Limosilactobacillus reuteri: one gene and its partner. The protein of the gene in region 2 binds, or shares a complex with, the protein of the main gene of each other region. Links are inferred from orthologs where the notes say so. Each region holds a gene or a part of one and is shown on either strand. Other genes may lie near its edges. The genes, in order: uvrB and pcrA.

Region 1 (3,336 bases), 610 kb from region 2 along the record:
ATTCAGGGACTGAATCAAGGTCATAAGTTTCGCCATCCACTTGAACTCGGACAAATCCCTCACGCTTAATTGTTTCAAAGACTTTCTTTTGTGTTCCCTTTTTATCACGAACAACCGGCGAAAGAATTTGCAGACGTGTCCGTTCAGGCAATTCTAGTACCCGATCCACCATTTGTTCTGGTGACTGACTAGTAATTGGAATATTATCGTTCGGACAAATTGGTGTACCAACCCGTGCCCATAGTAAGCGGAGAAAATCGTTAATTTCAGTCACGGTTCCGACCGTTGAACGCGGATTATGGGATGTTGTTTTTTGGTCAATTGAAATTGCTGGAGATAACCCGTCAATCGAATCTACATCTGGCTTATCCATCTGGCCTAAAAATTGCCGCGCATAAGCCGATAAACTTTCCACGTAGCGTCGTTGTCCTTCTGCATATAATGTATCAAAAGCTAAAGAACTCTTTCCAGAACCCGATAGGCCAGTTATAACGACTAACTTGTTTTTCGGAATAGTAATATCAATATTTTTTAGGTTATGAGCCCGTGCCCCATGAATTATGATCTTATCATTTGCCACCTATTTTTTTGCTTTTGTCTTTAATTCCATTATCGTATCACGAAGCGTAGCAGCCTGTTCAAAGTCAAGGCGTTTAGCAGCAGAGCGCATTTGCTCTGTTAATTCATCCAGCATCTTTGCTTGGGCCTCTTTATCTAGCTTTGCAAAATCTTTGTCAGTAAATTCAGCACTGTTATCTGCTTCAGCTTCATCCGTTGCTTTCTTAGTAACAGTAATTGCTTCTTGAATTGGCTTGATGATTGTATGCGGCGTAATATGATGTTCTTCATTGTATTTCATCTGAATCGTCCGTCGCCGCTTTGTTTCATCCATTGCCTTTTGCATCGAGTCAGTCACGGTATCAGCATACATAATTACTGCCCCATTCTCATTCCGGGCCGTGCGACCAATCGTCTGAATAAGTGAACGTTCATTACGTAAAAAGCCTTCCTTATCGGCATCAAGAATGGCGACCAAGGATACTTCTGGAACGTCTAGCCCTTCCCGCAAGAGGTTAATTCCAACAAGAACATCAAATTTACCAAGACGGAGATCACGAATGATTTGCGTTCGTTCAAGAGTCTTAATATCACTATGAAGGTATTTGACCCTTAACCCCATATCTTTTAGATAATCAGTAAGGTCTTCGGACATCTTTTTCGTCAGGGTCGTAACAAAAACACGTTCATTTTTCTCAATACGTTTGTTAATTTCACCAACTAGGTCGTCAATCTGTCCCATTACCGGGCGAACCTCAACTGTTGGGTCAAGTAACCCAGTCGGTCGAATAATTTGCTGAGCAACGTGGTCTGTCTGTTCCATTTCATATGGGCCTGGGGTTGCAGACATATATACAACTTGATTAACATGTTGTTCAAATTCTGGTAGTTTTAATGGTCGATTGTCAAGAGCACTTGGTAAGCGGAACCCATAATCAATTAACATTTGTTTCCGCGCTCGGTCCCCGTTATACATTCCCCGTACTTGCGGCATGGTTTGGTGGGATTCATCAACAACTAATAAGAAATCTTTAGGGAAGAAATCTAATAAGGTATAGGGAGGTTCGCCGGGCTTTCGACCATCCATGTAACGCGAATAATTCTCAATTCCATTGGTATAGCCCATCTCACGCATCATTTCAATATCATAAGTTGTCCGTTGTTGAATTCGCTCTGCTTCAAGAAGCTTTCCCTCATCAGTAAACTTCTTTACTTGTTTCTTCATATCAGCTTCAATTTGTGGCAATGCCCGATCCATGACTTCTTCATTAGTCATAAAGTGAGTAGCCGGGAAGATAGAAACATGGTCCCGGTCACCAATCACTTCGCCTGTCAGCGCATCAACTTCACGAATCCGATCAATCTCATCCCCAAAAAATTCAATTCGCAATGCTCGTTCATCACGCGACGCCGGAAAGATTTCAACTACATCGCCACGAACGCGGAAACGCCCCCGTTGAAAATCAATATCATTGCGATCAAATTGAATATTAACCAGTTCAGTCAACAATCGATCACGTTCAATTTCTTGACCAACGCGCAAAGAAAGAACACTATTTTGGTATTCTCGAGGATCCCCTAATCCAAAAATACTAGAAACAGAGGCAACGACAATTACATCATTTCGTTCCAGTAAGGAAGTGGTGGCAGAGTGCCGCAACTTATCAATCTCATCATTAATTGACGCATCTTTTTCAATATAAGTATCACTAGATGGAACATATGCTTCCGGTTGATAGTAGTCATAGTAGGAAACAAAATATTCAACCGCATTGTGAGGGAAGAATTTTTTCATTTCACCATAGAGCTGTCCAGCTAAAGTTTTATTATGGGAAAGAATCAAAGTTGGCTTATTAACATTGGCAATCACATTTGAGATTGTAAATGTTTTTCCTGTTCCTGTTGCTCCTAATAAGATTTGAGCTTTTTCACCATCTTCAATCCCCTTTGTCAATTGATTAATTGCTTGGGGCTGATCGCCGGTTGGTTTGTACTCTGACACTAGTTCAAATTTTTTATCTGGTTGCCGGTAAATCAATTAATTATGCCGAAAGTAACCAAAGTAAAATTGTAAGCCCGCGGCAACAACATTAATCCAATTCAAACAAATAAACCACGGAACAAGATTAGCATTATCAAAATGGGTTACTCCATAAAATACAGAAAAACCACCAATAATCGCAATAAGATTAAGCCAAGCACAGAGGCGCCGCATTACAATGTCTCTTGGTCGACTCAATTCCCAGATAATATCAACGATTAGCCACAATACTAAAATTGCAAATGTTCCTGCAAATAAACTTGGTGTCATTTATTGTTGAATAATTTGCGTAGTAATAATTGCTAATTGGTTTTTAGCATTACCATCTGCATTATCTTTTAATAATTCTGGTAAAATCTTCTTAAGGAAATACTGGACACTAGCCATATCACGAAAATCCATAATTGCCGTCAAGCTCGACTTATAAATATCCATATAAACTGGTTCAGGATTACCTTTTTGGATCTCACCAAATGATTCATACATAAGATCAATCTTATCAGCAACCGCGAGGATTTTACCTTCTAAAGTATCATCTTTCCCTTCCGCAAATCGTCGTTCATAAGCTGCCCGGAACTCAGCCGGAATTTCAGATTGAATAAAGTTTTCTGTTAATGATTTATCAACCCGCGCCAGCATTGAGCGCAATTCAGGGGTAGCATACTTTACCGGTGTTTTGATGTCACCAATAAATCGCTCTGTATAGTCATGATTAAGAGCTTTTTCATATAAAGAAC
Region 2 (3,373 bases):
CAGGATAGCCAATGGAATCGATTGATTGGTAAACATCATCTAAACTAACCACCGTCATATATGGAGCAATATTAATATTTACCTGATCTAAGAAAGCACGTTCCATTAATCGGTCTTGAACAATCTCAAGAGCATTAATCCCCTGAGGAATCACTGCATATTGACTCAAAAAGTGCATGACGCGAGAATCGACATTAGGGGTTTGATAAATAATTGCATCACATGCTTCACCAAACTGAGTTAGTTTTGTCCGATCGTTCATTGCCCCTACAATGGTAAAATCAGCCATTTTAGTTACTAATGGCTGAGAACGATTCACATACACACCAACGTTAAAGCCTGCCTTCTTCGCTGTTGCAATAAGTGCTGCCCCATTGCGATTAATTCCAATAATTCCTAAAGTACTACCTGGGTAAATAGCATCTCTGCCCATTTATTTTTGTACTTTCGTAATTGGGGCAAAACTTGCCAATAAGCGCTTTACACCCTGACTTGGAAAGGCAATATCTAATTCCATATCATTACCACTACCGTTAACTTTGACCACTGTTCCTTGGCCCCACTTTTTGTGTTCAACCTTATCGCCAGTTTTCCAGCCAACCTTATCGGCCCCAGTTCCGGTGTTAGTAATTGGTTTAACCCGCTTGCCAGCACTGCGATATGTTCGCTTTTGCTGATCACGGTAGGTAGTAGCGGTTGCGGCAGCACGATCAAATGGCAGTTTACTATCTTTAATGCTATTACCTGATGGGCTATTTTCAAACTGTAACAACTCAGAATCAATTTCTTCTACAAATCGTGATGGTTGGTTACGCTGGATACGACCATAAAGTAAACGTGAAAAGGCATTAGTAAGATAAAGCTTTTTCTTTGCCCGTGTAATTCCAACATAGGCTAAGCGACGTTCTTCTTCCAATTCATCATCTTCCATTAAAGCTCGCGATAATGGGAAAATACCTTCTTCCATTCCCACAAGGAAAACAACTGGAAATTCAAGTCCCTTAGCTGCATGTAATGTCATTAAAGTTACAGCTGGTGCTTGTTCATCAACATCATCTTGATCTGAGACAAGGGCCAAATCAGCTAAAAAGTTAATAATTTTTTGCAAGTTAGGATCATCATCGTCTTTATGCTGCTCATCATATTCTTGTGTAACCGACTTAAATTCATCAAGGTTTTCACGACGAGCTTGTGCTTCAAGGCTTCGATCATCACTTAGCATTTTGTTGTAGCCACTTAACTCTAAAATCTGTTCAGTTAAATCAGTTAATGTGAGATATTCTGCTTGTTTAGTCAAGTTAGCCATTAATTGACCAAATTCATCAATTTTATTTCGTGTTCGTGCAGTAATTTCACTAGCAGTATCAACATTTTGAGCTGCCTTTAATAATGTCCAGCCATTTTCATTAGCGAAATTGCGAAGATGTTCCACACTAGTTAAACCAATTCCTCGTTTGGGCATATTAACAACTCGTTCAAAGCTCATTGAATCGGCAGGATTAACGATTAAGGTCAAATATGCTAAAATATCACGAATTTCACGCCGGTCATAGAATTTATGGCCACCAACCATCGTATAGGGAATACTACTCTTCAAGAAAGTTTCTTCAACCATCCGTGATTGTGCATTAGTCCGATAAAGAATTGCAAAGTCATTAAAGTGATAGCCATGCTTTTCTTGTTCTTCTTTAATCTTCGAAACAATAAACTGCGCTTCATCATGTTCATTTTGCGCGCGGTAATACGAAATTTTGTCCCCTTGACCATTTTCTGTCCACAGATTCTTCTTTTTTCGATAAAGGTTATTAGCAATAACTTCATTTGCCGCATTTAAAATTGTTTGCGTTGATCGATAGTTTTGCTCAAGCATTACCGTCTTAGCTTGGGGATAATCATGTTCAAAATTCAAAATATTGTTCATATTAGCTCCACGCCAACCATAAATACTCTGATCTGCATCCCCTACCACACACAAATTTTGGTACTTTTGCGCTAATAGATTAACTAACCGGTATTGGGCATCATTCGTATCCTGGTATTCGTCAACATGGATGTAGTGGAACTTATCTTGATAAAATTCAAGCGTCTCTTGATCACTTTCCAATAACTCAATGGTCTTCATAATCAGATCATCAAAATCTAATGCTTGATTAGTTTCTAGCTCTTGTTGGTAAAGCTTATATGCTCGCGCGACCATGTTTTCAAACATACTATTAGCTTCTTTGCTATAGTCATCTGGCGTCAACAAAGCATTTTTAGCATTAGAAATCGCACTTAAAATACTGCGGGGATCAAATTTTTTAGTATCAATATTTAATTCTGCACAAATCCGCTTCATTAACGTCCGTTGCTCACTTGTATCAGCAATCGTAAAGGCGCGATTATAGCCAATTTTTTCAATATCACGACGGAGGATTCGAACACATAATGCGTGAAAAGTCGATACCCAAATCTCATTAGCACTTTCACCAAGTAATTTACCGACCCGCTCTTTCATTTCGCGCGCAGCCTTGTTGGTAAAAGTAATCGCTAAAATATTCCATGGTAATACACCATTTTCTTCAATTAAGTAAGCAACCCGGTGTGTAAGAACCCGTGTCTTTCCTGATCCAGCACCGGCCATTACTAATAATGGTCCCTCTGTAGTTAATACTGCTTCGGATTGCTTATCATTCATTCCTTCTAATAATGCTTGCCCGTTATTCACTTACTGTTCCTCCTTCATTGCTTGGCTGAATTGCTGTTCATTCCATACGTCAATACCCAAGTCTTGAGCTTTTGTTAGCTTACTACCAGCATCAGCACCCGCAATGACAATATCTGTTTTCTTTGAGACGCTTCCGGTTACCTTAGCCCCGTGGTTTTCAAGCCATGATTTTGCTTCCCCACGAGTCATTTCAGTTAGCTTACCAGTCAGTACTACTCGCCGACCATTCCATTCACTATCAGGATTAGCATTTGACCGTGAGCCAAGATAAGCAAAGTTTACCCCAACTTCTCGTAATTCGTCAATTAATTTAACAACTTGTTGATTAGCAAAATAAGTTACGATACTTTCGCCAATTGTTGGACCAATTCCACTAATCGCAGAAATCTCATCATCATTAGCCTTCATTAAGCTATCAAGGTCACCGAAATGTTCCATGATAATTCGAGCAGCTTTCGCACCAACATGCCGAATTCCAAGACCAAATAATAAGCGCTCGACAGAATTATTACGACTATTATCGATCGATGTCAATAGGTTAGAGGTCGATTTCTCGCCAAATTTATCTAAAGTTAATAATTGGTCATGATTAAGTCGATATAAACCGGCAACATCATGAATCAATTCTTTATCCCATAGCTGTTCAATGATTCTAGGACCAAGTCC

Evidence for each region.
Region 1: the proteins of pcrA (region 2) and uvrB are in contact, whole or in part, in a crystal structure (PDB 7EGT), measured with the Thermus thermophilus proteins. The link is inferred for Limosilactobacillus reuteri from one-to-one orthologs. Residues at the interface, in WP_096412145.1 of Thermus thermophilus: His654, Arg656, Phe657, Gln666, Asp668, Glu669, Lys680, Arg681, Leu682, Ser683, Lys685, Tyr686, Ala687; in WP_096411307.1 of Thermus thermophilus: Glu23, Leu25, Arg26, Asp27, Gly28, Glu29, Arg30, Phe31, Arg55, Glu326, Asp327, Phe328, Glu379, Ser382, Gln383, His398, Gly400, Arg401.

Annotation. Positions count from the first base shown.
Region 1 is NZ_CP059275.1:1,464,127-1,467,462, reverse strand. The notes cover bases 89-3,088. They hold uvrB (excinuclease ABC subunit UvrB), read right to left. Parts: upstream 2,597-3,088; coding sequence 581-2,596; downstream 89-580. Other genes in these bases: HHK02_RS08570 (YfbR-like 5'-deoxynucleotidase), read right to left, coding at 2,870-3,088; HHK02_RS08575 (hypothetical protein), read right to left, coding at 2,597-2,869; uvrA (excinuclease ABC subunit UvrA), read right to left, coding at 89-580. Also shown: more of uvrA, read right to left, coding at 1-88; more of HHK02_RS08570, read right to left, coding at 3,089-3,336. UniProt on the Escherichia coli protein: The UvrABC repair system catalyzes the recognition and processing of DNA lesions. A damage recognition complex composed of 2 UvrA and 2 UvrB subunits scans DNA for abnormalities.
Region 2 is NZ_CP059275.1:856,436-859,808, reverse strand. The notes cover bases 71-3,107. They hold pcrA (DNA helicase PcrA), read right to left. Parts: upstream 2,708-3,107; coding sequence 434-2,707; downstream 71-433. Other genes in these bases: ligA (NAD-dependent DNA ligase LigA), read right to left, coding at 2,708-3,107; HHK02_RS05010 (ATP-grasp domain-containing protein), read right to left, coding at 71-433. Also shown: more of HHK02_RS05010, read right to left, coding at 1-70; more of ligA, read right to left, coding at 3,108-3,373. UniProt on the Escherichia coli protein: A helicase with DNA-dependent ATPase activity. Unwinds DNA duplexes with 3'-5' polarity. Translocates on single-stranded DNA with 3'-5' polarity. Initiates unwinding more efficiently from a nicked substrate than double-stranded DNA.